Regions from separate parts of the Exiguobacterium sp. UBA3968 genome, predicted to be linked through region 1. Evidence: a T-box and tRNA genes for the amino acid it is inferred to sense, from the RefSeq annotation. Region 1 holds a T-box; the other holds one or more tRNA genes.
The links. A T-box is a leader RNA that pairs with one kind of tRNA and senses whether it is charged. The one in region 1 lies ahead of alaS (alanine--tRNA ligase), so its partner is inferred to be a tRNA-Ala.

Region 1 (7,445 bases):
TCTTACGACGTCACCTGTCATGAGTCGGGTTAGTCTAACTGATCTTCGAGCGTGTTAAAGACTTCTTCGATTTCATCCCAAGTCGCTGTATCGTCTTCGTCGATTGGTACGAGGTTGAAGTCGTTGTCTCCATCACCGTATTCGTCGAGTTCGTAAACGAAGATATCGACTTCTTCTGCTTCGTCATAATCTGCTCCGATTGGCTCGAGGAAGATGTATGTCTTGCTCGAACGTGGGCTTTCATAACGCAGACGTTCTACGAATTCGAAATCATTTCCTTCGCCGTCCGGAATTACGTAACGTGTTGGCTCATTCTGTTGCATCAGTGATCCGCTCCTTTAACGCAAGCTCGAGTTCATCCCAAGTTTGCTCATCATTTTCATCGATCAGGCTCAATTCAAAATCATCTTCGCCTTCTCCATATTCATCGATCTCACAGATGATTAGATCATCCGCTCCTTCGTCAGGGTTACCGATCATTTCAAGAAATAGATAGGTTTTTCCTGTACGTTCACTTGAGTAACGGTACCATTCTTCGAAAAGATGTTCGCCGCCCTCTTCATCTGGAAAGAGATACTGACGTTTTTCTTCAGCCATCGGTTTCTCTCCCTTCATCGATTCGCCCGATCCAAATACGATTGCAGGATCATGACGGCAGCCATCTTATCGATGACTTGTTTTCGTTTCTTGCGGCTGACATCGGCATCGATCAGCATCCGTTCTGCTTGCATCGTCGTCAACCGTTCATCCATGAAGACGACTTCAAGCCCAGTATGCTGTTCGATTTCCTTCGCAAAGGCTTCACTCGCCTCCGCACGGGGACCGATGGAACCGTTCATGTTTTTCGGAAGACCAATGACTAGGATTTCGACATTGTATGTCTCCATGATGACATCGAGCCGTTTGAAGGCTTCTGGGTAATCCGGTTCCGTCCACTTGACCGTCTCGACACCTTGCGCCGTCCAGCCCATCAAGTCACTGACCGCTACCCCGATCGTCTTCGAACCGACGTCTAGTCCCATTGCACGTTTCATTTTGAATTTCCACTCTCCGCCAAATAAGATTTCACGAGTTCTTCGAGCAATTCGTCGCGTTCAATCTTACGAATTAAGTTACGTGCGTCATTATGACGAGGAATGTAAGCAGGATCTCCAGATAGGAGATAGCCGACGATTTGGTTGATCGGATGATATCCTTTTTCTTCTAAAGCATGATAGACCGTCAACAACACATCCCGTGTCGCTGCTTTGTTATCGTCTTCTGGAAAGTTGAATTTCATCGTTTGATCCATCTGACTCACGTTCATCACCTCTTTCATATACACTACGTTTCTATTATGCCAGTGATTGCACGTATTGTGAAGCGTACGCGAGTGCTTCTTCTAATTTCGACGCATCTTTCCCACCAGCTTGAGCCATGTCAGGGCGACCGCCACCGCCACCACCGCAGCGTGTTGCGACTTCCTTGATCAATTTACCAGCATGATAGCCTTGGTCGATTAAATCTTTTGAAACGCTTGCGACGAGATTGACTTTTTCACCTTGCGCACTACCGAGAACAATGATTGCTGATCCGAGTGAGCTCTTCAACTCATCCATCATACCGCGAAGGGCATCCATATCTGAGACGTCGACACGTTTTGCAAGCACACGTACGCCGTTGATTTCCTCAACATCGTCCTTTAGTGAAGCAGCTTCGATGTTCGCAAGTTTTGCTTGCAACGATTCGTTCGCCCGTTCCGTCTCACGAAGTTGTTGTTGCAGTGCTTCGATACGGACCGGAACTTCCGTCGTTTTCGTTTTCAAGACAGCTGCTGCTTGTTCGAGTGTTTCCAAGTGTTGATTCATCACACGATACGCGCCTGCACCTGTCACGGCTTCGATCCGGCGTGTACCTGCACCGATCCCAGACTCTGAGACGATCTTGAACAGACCGATCTCTGCAGTGTTTCCGACGTGGATTCCGCCACACAATTCAATCGAGTATGTGCCTGCTGAGACGACACGGACCGTTTCCCCGTACTTCTCACCGAACAATGCCATCGCGCCTTTTGCTTTTGCATCAGCGATGTTCATCTCTTCGATATCAACCGGTAATGATGCCCAGATCGCTTGGTTGACGTCTTGTTCGATTTTTGTCAACTCTTCTTGTGTCACGGCACCGAAGTGTGAGAAGTCGAAGCGGAGACGTTCTGGAGAAACAAGTGATCCCGCTTGGTTGACGTGTGTTCCGAGCGTGTCTTTCAATGCTTTATGAAGCAAGTGTGTTGCTGTATGGTTTTTCGTGACGGCTTTACGTTCTGCTGCTTCGACGTTTGCAACGACATCCGCCGCTTCCGTTGCGATTCCTGTACGGACGATGACCGTATGCAAGTTTTGACCGTTTGGTGCCTTTTGAACATCTTTGACATCAAGAACGAAGTCTTTGCCTTCGATTGTTCCTGTATCCGCGACTTCACCACCACTTTCAGCGTAGAACGGCGTGATATCGAGAATGACTTGCGCTTCTTCACCAGCAGCCACTTCTGTGACTCGTTCTCCATCATGCAACAATGCGATGATTTTTGCATCCGCCTTAAGGTCGGTATAGCCGACGAACGTACTTTTATCTTTTAGTGTCGAGAGGACTTCCGATTGTTGTTGCATCGAACCGCTCTCTTCACGTGCTGCCCGCGCACGTTGACGTTGTGCGTCCATCGCTTGTTTGAAGCCTTCTTCATCAACAGACATCTGATGATCTTCCGCATACTCAACTGTCAATTCGAGTGGGAAACCATACGTGTCATACAGACGGAACGCATCTTCGCCACTGATGACGTGCTCACCGTTTGCCTTAGACGTCTGAGCGACCGTGTTCAAGATTGCAAGACCGTCATGAAGCGTCTCATGGAAACGTTCTTCTTCGTTTTTAATGACGCGTTTGATGAAGTCCGCTTTTTCCGGAACTTGTGGGTAGAAGTCAACCATGACGTTCCCGACCGTATCAACGAGTTCATACATGAACGGACGTTCAATCCCGAGCATCTTCGCATAACGAACCGCACGGCGTAGTAAACGACGAAGGACATATCCACGTCCTTCATTCGAAGGAAGAGCCCCATCACCGATTGCAAATGATACAGTACGGATGTGGTCTGCGATGACTTTGAATGCTACATCAAGTTTCGAATCATCACGGTATATCTTGCCGCTGATTTCTTCTGTCTTATGAATGATCGGCATGAACAGATCCGTATCGAAGTTCGTCGGCACGTCCTGCATGACACACGCCATCCGTTCGAGTCCCATCCCAGTATCGATGTTTTTACGCGGAAGTTCCGTGTAGTTGCCGTGTCCGTCGTGGTTGTACTGACTGAAGACGATATTCCAGATCTCGAGATAGCGTTCGTTTTCGCCACCTGGATAAAGTTCTGAATCGTTCGGATCGTCTCCGAAAGCTGGACCACGATCGAAGAAGATTTCCGTATTCGGACCAGATGGACCTTCACCGATTTCCCAGAAGTTATCTTCAAGCGGAATGATCCGCTCAGCCGGTACGCCGAGTTCAAGCCAGATTTGACGCGCTGCATCATCTTCCGGATGAATCGTGACCGAAAGACGTTCTGGGTCAAGACCGTACCAGTCATCACTCGTCAAGAGTTCCCAACCCCATTTGATTGCATCTTCACGGAAGTAATCACCGACAGAGAAGTTTCCAAGCATCTCGAAGAACGTATGGTGACGCGCTGTTTTCCCGACGTTTTCGATATCGTTCGTCCGGATTGATTTTTGTGCGTTGACGATACGTGGATTATCAGGAATGACACGACCATCAAAATATTTCTTGAGTGTTGCAACACCCGAGTTGATCCACAAGAGCGATGGATCCTCGACCGGCACGAGTGAAGCACTCGGTTCGATCGCATGCCCTTTGCTTTGGAAGAAATCAAGATACATCTGACGGATTTGTGCACCCGTTAATGGTTTTAGAGCTTTCATGAACAGTTACCTCCATTGGTTTTATTTGGACGCAAAAAAGCGATGCTTTCATCCCTGAAAAGGGACGAAAGCATCGCTTCCGTGGTACCACCCTCGTTCGTAAGCAACCTATTGCCTACCTCGAACATCTGATAACGGGGATGACCCGCAGGTGTTTACACCCGACTCCGGAAGGAGCTTCAAAGGGACTCGAGAAAGTGATTGCAGCAGACTCACTTCTCTCTGGACTCGAGTTTTCCTTTTACTTATCTTCCATCAACGTGTTACGTCCATTCATCTATCGTGATTATTACCTATCGAACAGCATCCGTCAAGTCTTTGTCACCCCACCGAGTCGTTCGATCAATCGTGTTCGGCGCCGGGGTTCCTCTTCTTGCGACGCTTTATGGAACGCACGCGGATCACCGAATAATAACAAACTCGATTTTGCCCGAGTAACTGCCGTATAAATTAAATTTCGGGAATGTTTGAACGCCCCCGTGAAATAGACCGGCATCAAGACGATCGGAAACTCAGATCCTTGCGCTTTGTGGATCGTAATCGCATAGGCGTGCGTGAATTGATCCCAATCACTCCGGTTGTACTCGACCTCCGTCTGATCGAACCGGGCGATGATTTTATCGACTTTATCGACATTCTCTTTAGCGAAGAAGATATTGACGATTTCGCCGATATCTCCGTTATAGACGTTTTCTTCCGCATTGTTGACGAGCTGGAGAATCTTGTCCCCGGTCCGGTAAATCCGCGTTCCTTGTTTGACTTCCCGTTTCTTCGGTTCCTCCGGGTTATAGACGCGTTGCAAGGCGACATTCAATTCGTCGATCCCGACCTGACCCCGGTAGGTCGGCGCGAGGACCTGTACATCGAATTTCGAGTAGCCTTTTGCGAGTGCTTTTTCCGCGAAGGCCGAGATGCCCCGTAACGTTTCTTGCGGAGACGCAGTATAGAAGCGGCGATCCGCAAGTGGTGATAACAAATCAGCAGACGTCGTCCGGTTCTTCAAATCGTGCGCAAGACGCAATATCGAAGAATCTTCTGCTTGACGATGGACGACGTTCAAACGGACGACGGGAATTCCTTCCGTATCCATCAAGTCTGCCAGCACCTGTCCTGGACCGACGGATGGCAATTGATCGCGGTCACCGACGAACAAGATCTTCATGCCATTCGGGACGGCGCGAAGCAAACTCGATAACAAGTAGATATCAATCATCGACGATTCATCGATGATCAGTACTTTTCCCGTGATCGGCTGATCCTCATTCAGTTGGAAGTTCGTTCCGTCATACTTTAAGAGACGGTGAATCGTCATCGCCGGTACATCTGTTGCTTCCGATAGACGTTTAGCGGCACGTCCCGTCGGTGCAACAAGGACGTATGGATAGACATCCCCTGTCTTGACGCGACTCTTCTCAAGCGGCCAGTCATGAATTTCTTGCAACGCATGCAAAATTCCCTTGATGACAGTCGTCTTACCGGTACCCGGTCCACCAGTCAAGACCATCAGCGGCGCTTTGACCGCTAACTCGATCGCTTCTCGCTGTTGCGCGGCATATTCCATGCCAAACTGTTCTTCGAGGTGCCCGATTGCTTCAAGAATCGTCGCGACATCGACTTCTTGTTCAGCACCGTTTGCCATGACGCGTGCTAGCTCCTTCGCCGCTCGGACTTCCGCATAAAAGATCGTCGGTAAATACAAGCAACCTTCTTCAAGCTTGACCTTATCTTCAGCGAGCAACAGTTCGATCGCTTGTTCCAGCCGCTCTCCCGGATCTTCCCCTAGTAGACGGGGTGCCCGTTGCAACAGAGAGTCGACCGTCGCGAAGGCATGTCCCTCGCCCGCTTCTTGTTCTAATATATGCATGATCGAAGCAGCGACACGCTCTGGATGTAGCCCGACAAGTCCGAGGTGCGCGGCAATATGATCGGCTGTCTTAAAGCCGATCCCGTTTACTTCATACATCAAGGAATACGGATTCTCCCGAATCCGTGCCATGGCGTCGCCCTCGTACGCGGCATAGATCTTTGCCGCTAGCTTCGGTGTGACATCAAACGGTGCTAAGAACAGCATCAACTGATCGACACCGTATAACGTGGCGAGTCGATTCAATATGATGTCGGCTTGTTTTTGTTTCAACCCAGGCACCTGATTCAGTACCCGTTCATCCTTTAATATGAGATCCACTGCGTCTTCTCCGAGAGCATCGACGATATTTTTCGCTGTTTTCGGACCAATGCCGGTGAACGAACCATTCGTCAAGAAGCGGATCGTCGCATGTTTGGTCATCGGAACCGATCGGCGAATCAGCTCCGCCTTCAGTTGTTTTCCGAAGCGAGGATGATCAACGAGACGACCGAATGCTTGATACGTCCCTCCGAGTTCGATTCCGACTCCTGTACCCGTAATGACGAGCTCGGTCTCTTTTAATTCAAAGTTCTTTTCTTTGACGGCGACCAGTACAATGGAGTGTGCTTCCTCTTCAGAAGAAAAGAGCACACGTTTGACGCGCCCGACGACTTGATGGGGGTGCTCCATCACTCCACCTTCTTTCTCTCTTTTTCATTCGCTGCTTTCATCATAGCACTCGTTTACCGGATTTTAAATCAGGGAAAGATACCCTGAAACATTTCGTTAAGAGGAGGAGTTCAAGGATGGCACGTTTACCGATTGCAGGATTGTGTGAATTAGTACTTGAAGTCGAGGATATGGATCGCGCCCTTGGCTTTTGGAATGGGACACTTGGTATTCCGATTGTCGAGCAATGGGCACCTGAGGATGCTGAGCCGAGCAAAGAACAATCTAAACAAGATGGGGTCTGGGCAACGTGGCTCTACATTGGCGGCAACACCCGACTCGGTCTTTGGCTGAAACGGGACTTCACGATGGAAGAACGAACCGTTAAACATTTACCGGTCTCCGAATGGGATACGTTGTACGATGAAGGCGGAGTCCATGTCCACTGTGCCTTTTACGTTGAGAAGGACGAGTTCCAGCAAGCCTTAAATCAGCTTCGGGAAGCTTCAATCACCGTGAAGCTCAGAGAATGGGATGAACAGGAGACCTCGAACCAAAAAGAGTATTCCGCTTATTTCAAGGATACAGAAAATAACGTCATCGAACTGTATACGAAAAACATGGATGAAGCCTATGAAGACTTTTCCGGACCTCCGCTTCGTGTCATCCGTGAAGTCGGGAATTAAATACCATACAAAAAAGACGACTCCGCCTGGAATCGTCTTTTTTTAGATCAATCTGCTTGTTTTAATAACGCATCCATCTTCGCTTTTGCATCTCGTGCAAGCGCGTGTTCCGGCTGATAGGCAAGAACGGCTTCAAGTTCTGCATAACAGGCTTCCTGTTGACCGAGGAAGGCAAGAGCAATCGCATAATTGTATCGTGCATCTGTATGCGTTTCGTCAAGCATCAAGACGTGCTCGAACATCTCGACCGCTTCTTCCAACTTCTCG
Region 2 (7,445 bases), 690 kb from region 1:
GGGAATGACAGTCCGGATGACGATGCCTTCCGCTTCGAGCTCCTTCATACGTTCCGTGAGCATGCGACCTGATAATTCGGGGATGGCATCTTGAATCTCATTGAAACGACATGTCTTCGTCAACAAGTGACGTAAAATCAGACCTGTCCATTTCTTACCTAAGATTTCAAAGGCATGTTCGACTTTGGGACAAAGAGCCGTTTGGATTGCGACTTCTTCCATCAGCACTCATCCTTTCTATAGTTGTAGTATACCCGCTTCTGCTAAAAAAATCGAATCATTTTACTTAATGTAACAAAAAGAACTAAAACAAATCTATTTACTTTTAGTAAGTGATGAGATATAGTCTGTTTATCGAGTTACTTAAAGTAACTTAAAAACATTAGGTAAAAGGAGAAGAGAGAAATGATGGATACAGGACTTTTAATCATTCGTTTAATCATCGGTTTAACATTTGCTGCACACGGTACACAAAAATTATTTGGTTGGTTTGGTGGACACGGCATCGCTGGAACAGGCGGTTGGTTCGAATCAATCGGCATGAAGCCAGGGAAGGCACTCGCAATTACAGCGGGTCTTGCTGAATTAATCGGTGGATTATTGTTTGCAGGCGGGGTATTCCTCTGGATCGCTGCAATCCTCATCATCGGTTCGATGCTTGTCGCGATCGTTAAAGTACACGGTGCGAATGGTTACTGGGTGACGCAGAACGGGTACGAATACAACATGGCATTGATCGTTATCGCCCTTGGAGTGGCGATGATCGGTGCTGGAGACTATTCACTCGCTGCACTCATCGGGTGAGGAAAAAGGTGGGTCATTCATGAAGTTCGAGGCATCAACGCTTAGCGCAAAAGACAATTATAAATTACTGATCGGAAGCATCATTCCGCGTCCGATTGCCTTCGTGACGACGCTAGGGGAAGACGGGACGGTCAACGCCGCCCCCTTTTCCTTCTTTACGGTCGCATCAAGTAGTCCGCCACAACTGGTGATTGCCGTACAACGGACGGATCAGGGACAAAAGGATACGGCACGTAATATCCTAGCAAAACAAAGCTATGTCATCCATATCGTCAGCGAAGAAATCGTCGACGCTGTCAATGAGACGGCTGCGCCACTCGCTTACGGTGAAAGTGAACTCGAACGGACGGATTTAACGCTCGTCGATAGCGACGCAATCGACGTGCCCGGAATCGCGGAAGCGAAAATCCGGTTCGAGATGCGCTTGACGCAGCATGTCGAGCTAGAAGGTGCCGATCTTTTGATCGGGGAAGTACTGCGCTATCACGTCGCGGATGAACTCGTAGAGTCGTTCCGGATCGATGCGGCAGGATTGAAGGCTGTCGCTCGTTTAGCGGGAAATGATTATGCGACGATCGGGAAGACGTTTACGATTGCCCGACCGACAAAATGATAGAAGTGTGAATGCTTGATTCATCGTACGATTCGTTTTGATTCAAATAAAAAGGAGTGGAGAGACCGGTCTAGCTACCGGAATCTCCACTCCTTTTTTCATATCGCGTATCTAGTTCATCGATCGGACTTCAAGGTTGTGAATCGATTTCGTTCGAAGAACCTTCGAGTCCGTGACGTTTACTATACTGATAACCATCGAGCAAATAAAAAATGATTGCCAGCGCCCAAACCCCGACACAGCTGATCAAGAAAGCGGTGAGCGGTGAGACACTACCGTAATACGATAGGATCAACGGGTCAGTGAGTTCGACGAACAGTTGTGTCGTCAGGAGCGTACAGCATAGTCCAGAGAGTAGACTGACGAAAAGACCGCTCCATGTCTGGATGACAAGTCCGATCATGCAAGAAATCAGAAGGAACAAAGGAAGCGCAGCATTAAAGGCATCCGGGCGGATGAAGGTCGACACGTAGTCCGCATACATCGGAACGAAATAAAGAATACCGGATAACAGTCCTTGAATCAGGTTGATGAAAAAGCTTTTCGTTCGCATCAGTGTTGGTTCTCCCATCGTTCCATCAATTCGAGTAGATCGACATCGATCTGGTCCCGTTCCGCAGATAACGCTGTCGCTTTTGGAATATCATTAAAGACTTCCGGTTCGCAAAGCAACTGTTCGATTTCCGCTGAACGCTGTTCGAGCCGTTCAATATCTTGTTCGAGTTGTTCGATTTGCTGACGGCGTTTTTTTTCTTCTTTCTGTGCTTCTTTGTCGATCGTCTTCGATGCCGTGACTTTTACCGCTTTTGCCTCTTCGGCTTCAAGGCGAGCGATTTCTTCTTGTTCGGCCTTCTTCTCTGTGTAGTACGAATAATCGCCGAGGTATTCTGTCACACCAGCTTCACTCATCTCGATGACGCGTGTCGCGATCCGATCGATGAAGTACCGGTCATGGGAGACGAAGAGTAGCGTACCTTCATAGTCGACGAGAGCGTTCTCAAGGACCATCTTCGAATCAAGATCCAAGTGGTTCGTTGGCTCGTCAAGGATGAGGACGTTAGTCTTCCGGAGTTTCAGTTTTGCGAGCGCGAGACGTCCGCGTTCGCCACCAGACAATTCATGAACGATTTTGAAGACATCGTCGCCGCTGAACAGGAATTGTCCGAGCACAGAACGGACTTCTTGTTCGCGCATCAGTGGCCATTCGTTCCAAATCTCATCGATGACACGGTTCCGGTCATTGAGTTCCGCTTGCTCTTGATCGTAATACCCGATCGAGACGCCGGTGCCGAAACGGAAATCACCGAAGAGAGGACGTAAACGACCGACGAGGACTTTTAAGAGCGTCGACTTCCCGATTCCGTTCGGTCCGACGAGTGCCAGTGATTCACCGCGTTGCAAGCGGAACGTGATGTCTTTTGAGACAGCTTCTTCGTAACCGATTGCCAATTGATTGACTTGAAGAACGTCATTCCCGCTCTGTTTTTCGATTGGGAAGGACAGGACCGTACTGCGTTCATCTCCATCTGGTCGATCGAGCCGGTCGACCTTCTCGAGCCGTTTTCGAACGCTTTGAGCACGCTTTGTCGTCGTCGCCCGAGCGATGTTTCGTTGAATGAAGTCCTGCATCTTTGCGATTTCTTCTTGCTGCTGTTCGAACTGTTTCATTTCTTGATCGTACAATGCCGCTTTTTGCTCGAGGTACTTCGTATAGTTCCCCGTGAACTTACGACAGACATTACGAGAGAGCTCATAGACGACATTGACGACTTGATCGAGGAAGTACCGATCGTGCGAGACGATCAGAACGGCACCACGATAACCACCGAGGTAACTTTCAAGCCAAGCAAGCGTATCGATATCCAGGTGGTTTGTCGGCTCATCGAGAATGAGAAGCTCTGGTGCTTGCAGGAGCATCTTCGCTAAGGCGAGCCGTGTCCGTTGACCCCCGGACAATGTCTGAATCCGGCGCGAGTAATCATCCGGATAAAAGCGCATGCCGTGCAGGACGGAGCGGATATTCGCTTCGAACTGATAACCACCGGCTTCTGAGAAGTCGTGTTGCGCTTGATCATACGTCTTCAAGAGACGATCGTACGCGACCGGGTCGTTCAAAATGTGCTCCATGCCCATCTCGATTTCCATCCGGCGCAGTGTCCGTTCTTGTTCTTGCAGATGTTCAAAGACGGTCAGCATCTCGTTCCAGATCGTCTCATTCGATTCGAGACCACTGTCTTGCGCGAGATAGCCGATTTTGACATCTTTACCTTTCATGATATCGCCCGAGTCATGACTGAGTTCACCAGCGATGATTTTGAGCAAGGTTGATTTACCGGCACCATTTCGACCGACGAGCGCAATTCGGTCGCGCTCCTGTACTTCTAGTTTGATATTTTCTAAAATCGGCTCGACGCCGAATGATTTCGAGAGTTGGTTGACTTGTAAGAGTATCATTTCCATCCATCCTTCCACCTTTTAGTCTATCACGAACAAAAGCGCGAGGTCCTGCGGAATATATTATTTGTGACTCTATGTGAAGTGGTTTACAATCAAGGAGAGTAGAAAGCTTTTTGCAAAGATTTGGGTGCCACGATGGATGTGGCCGAAGGGGGAACTGCAGGATGAATGGACCAGACACAAAAATTCCACAAGCGACAGCAAAACGGTTGCCGCTATATTATCGTTTCATCCAAAGTTTATACAATTCAGGTAAGCTCCGCGTCTCTTCTGCTGAGTTAAGCGAGGCGGTGAAGGTTGATTCAGCAACGATTCGTCGCGACTTTTCCTACTTTGGGGCACTAGGGAAGAAGGGGTATGGATATAACGTTCAACATCTCTTAACGTTTTTCCGGAAAACCTTGAATCAAGATGAGGTGACGAATGTCGCCTTGATCGGGGTCGGTCATCTCGGAACAGCGTTTGCAAATTATAACTTTTTAAAGAATAATAGTACTCGGATAGTCGTTGCGTTTGATGCGGACGAAGAGAAGGTCGGAACAACGACGCATGACGTTCCAATCTATCATGTTTCGGACATGAAAGAACAAATCGAAGCGAATCAGGTCGATGTCGCCATCTTGACGGTTCCATCCCAGTTCGCACAGTCAGTAGCGGATGAGTTAGTCGAGTATGGTGTGACAGGCATTCTGAACTTCACGCCTGCACGGTTGAACGTGCCAGCGAGCGTTCGGGTTCATCACATCGATTTATCGATCGAGTTGCAGTCGTTAGTTTATTTCATGAAGCATTATTCGCAATCAGCTGAAGGAGTGAAATCATAATGGAAAACCTTATCCCGCTCACGCTAGGTATCGGACCTGCGAGTATCGGATTAATCGCTGTCGTCGCGTTGATCATCTTCGGACCGAAGAAGTTACCGGAATTCGGTCGTGCTGCCGGTCAAACATTGAAAGAGTTCAAGAATGCCACGAACGGCATCATGGACGACGATAAAAAGGACGAACCGAAAGAGAAGTGATTGAATCATGACGGTTGATCAAGAACAAAGCATGACGTCGCACCTAGACGAACTGCGTAAGCGGATTGTCTGGTCGCTCCTCATCGTCGTCGTCCTGTTCGCTGTCGCATTTCCGCTCGTCCGACCGCTCGTCCGTTTTCTGCAAGCGGACTTAAAAGAGCTCGGTATCGGATTAAATGCCTTCAACGTCGCCGATCCTTTAATGTTGTATTTGAATCTTGCGTTCATCATCGCGCTGATTTTAGCGTCACCGTTCTGGATGTATCAACTGTGGGCATTCGTCCGACCAGGGCTTTATGAAAAGGAACAAAAAGCAACACTGACATATATTCCAGTCATCTTCTTTCTATTTTTGGCTGGTGTAGCCTTCTCGTATTTCTGGTTGCTTCCTTTCTTGCTCGAAGTCTCAACGGATCTCGGGAAAGAATTGGGGATCGAGCAAGTCATCGGGGTCGAAAACTACTTCAGTTTCTTGATCCGGTTGACGATGCCGTTTGGTCTTCTCTTCCAATTGCCGGTCGTGACGATGTTCCTGACACGTCTTGGTCTTGTGACGCCATATTTCATGCGAAAGAATCGGAAATATGCGTATTTCGCGCTGTTCGTCGTTGCGGCATTGATCGCACCGCCGGACGTGACGTCACACTTGATGATCTCAGTGCCGTTGTTCGTTCTCTATGAAATCAGTATCTTGATTTCTGCGCGGACGTATAAAAAGGTCTTGATCCTCGAGCAACAGGCAGAGCTTGAACGACAGGCGGATTTGATGCGTGAATTGAATAAATGAATCGTGAATTCCTTCCAGCAATTTCGGGAGGAATTCTTTTTTATGAAAGCGTTATGTTTATATTGATAAAGCAGTTAGCGATGCGTATACTAAAGATAATTCATGGGGGCTTAGCTCAGCTGGGAGAGCGTTTGGCTGGCAGCCAAAAGGTCGTCGGTTCGATCCCGATAGTCTCCACCAAGTGCATACGTTCAACTCCTCGAGTGCTCGAGGAGTTTTTTTTATGTTCCCAGTTAAATTCCTTCCAAATATAAAATGTCACCAAAAAGAAATAAATTAAAAAAATAGACAAATATAAATTGTTTATTTCCATTAACTTCATTAAACTAAAAATACAGAATTTTCTTTAAACTGTTTTATTAGTATTACTACTATGGTTTTACAGAAAAGGGGAAACGAACGCATGAAGAAGAAGATTGCACTTATGGCAGCCGTCTTAATGACGTCTTCCAATCTAGTCAGTGCGCAAGGTGCACTGTCCTCGCAAGACAAAGCGACGGGTCAAAAACCGCAGGCGCTCTCACTGAAGAAATCGGGGCAAGAAAAGAACTACAAACAATCGGATAAAGTCCGAGTCGTCATCGAGATGGAACAAAAACCGGCGATTCAAATCGCCCAATCTCAAAACAAGCGGTATAGCACATTGAGTAATGCCGAAAAGGAATCGATCAAGGATCGACTCGTCAGCGTCCAAAAATCAGTCAAGTCAGCTATCGCTAAAAAGGCGATTCCTGTTACATATAAAGAAAGCTTCACAACCGTCATCAACGGATTCAGTGGTGAAGTGAAGTTCGGTGACATCGAAGATATCAAACAACTCGAAGGAGTCAAAAGTGTACATATCGCGCACGAATATGCGCGCCCAACCGTCGATAAAGGTGCCAAGCCAGACATGCTGTACAGCAAGGACATGGTCAATGCGAAGGAAACGTGGCAGGACTATGGCTTCAAAGGGGAAGGAACCGTCGTCGCGGTCATCGATACGGGGATTGATCCATCGCACAAGGACATGGTCTTGAGTCCAGAGACAAAGGTGGATTTAACCTCTTCGAAGGTCGAGAGTGCGAAAGAAACAAAAGGCTTAAAAGGAAAGTACTTCACGGAAAAAGTACCGTACGGCTATAACTATGCCGATCACGACAGCGAAATCCGTGACTTAGGTGCGGGGGCATCGATGCACGGGATGCACGTCGCAGGTACGGTCGGAGCAAACGGGGATGAAGCGAACGGCGGCATTAAAGGGGTCGCTCCAGAAACACAGCTCCTTGCGATGAAGGTCTTCGGTAACGATCCAGGGATGCCATCGACATTTAGTGATATCTACATCAAAGCAATCGATGATGCCATCGCACTTGGAGCGGACGTCATCAACATGAGCCTGGGTTCGACGGCATCGTTCGTCAACGCAGATGATCCGGAGCAACGCGCGATCGTCAACGCGATGAACAACGGTATCTTGTGTGCGATCTCTGCTGGTAACTCGGCGTTTGCAGGTCATGGTGCGGGTAATCCATATACAGCAAACCCGGATATCGGTGTCGTTGGTGCACCAGGATTGACGAGCCAGGCGCTCCAAGTCGCGTCACTCGAAAATACGAAATTGACGCTTGAAGGCATGGCGCTGACGATTGACGGTCAGGATGCCGGTTATTTGGCATACCAAAAACAAGATTCGCCGAATCCGATTGCCGTCTTCGATAAAGAGAAGAAGGATGTCGTGTATGTCGGTGACGGTCAAGCTTCGAACTATGAAGGTAAAGACG

Region 2: it encodes a tRNA-Ala, which carries the amino acid that the T-box ahead of alaS (alanine--tRNA ligase) is inferred to sense. The anticodon was not compared.

What each region holds. Positions count from the first base shown of each region.
Region 1 is NZ_DGCW01000005.1:1,415,620-1,423,064, forward strand. Features, by position in the region: gene B3S86_RS09185 (DUF1292 domain-containing protein) at 30-323, opposite strand; gene B3S86_RS09190 (DUF1292 domain-containing protein) at 310-597, opposite strand; gene ruvX (Holliday junction resolvase RuvX) at 612-1,034, opposite strand; gene B3S86_RS09200 (IreB family regulatory phosphoprotein) at 1,031-1,300, opposite strand; gene alaS (alanine--tRNA ligase) at 1,335-3,977, opposite strand; T-box leader at 4,035-4,245, opposite strand; gene B3S86_RS09210 (ATP-dependent RecD-like DNA helicase) at 4,288-6,513, opposite strand; gene B3S86_RS09215 (VOC family protein) at 6,630-7,178, shown strand; gene B3S86_RS09220 (tetratricopeptide repeat protein) at 7,226-7,445, opposite strand, start outside.
Region 2 is NZ_DGCW01000005.1:2,109,035-2,116,479, reverse strand. Features, by position in the region: gene B3S86_RS12595 (winged helix-turn-helix transcriptional regulator) at 1-222, opposite strand, end outside; gene B3S86_RS12590 (DoxX family protein) at 406-804, shown strand; gene B3S86_RS12585 (flavin reductase family protein) at 824-1,417, shown strand; gene B3S86_RS12580 (hypothetical protein) at 1,548-1,970, opposite strand; gene B3S86_RS12575 (ATP-binding cassette domain-containing protein) at 1,970-3,871, opposite strand; gene B3S86_RS12570 (redox-sensing transcriptional repressor Rex) at 4,039-4,698, shown strand; gene B3S86_RS12565 (twin-arginine translocase TatA/TatE family subunit) at 4,698-4,895, shown strand; gene tatC (twin-arginine translocase subunit TatC) at 4,903-5,682, shown strand; tRNA gene B3S86_RS12555 (tRNA-Ala) at 5,787-5,862, shown strand; gene B3S86_RS12550 (S8 family serine peptidase) at 6,086-7,445, shown strand, end outside.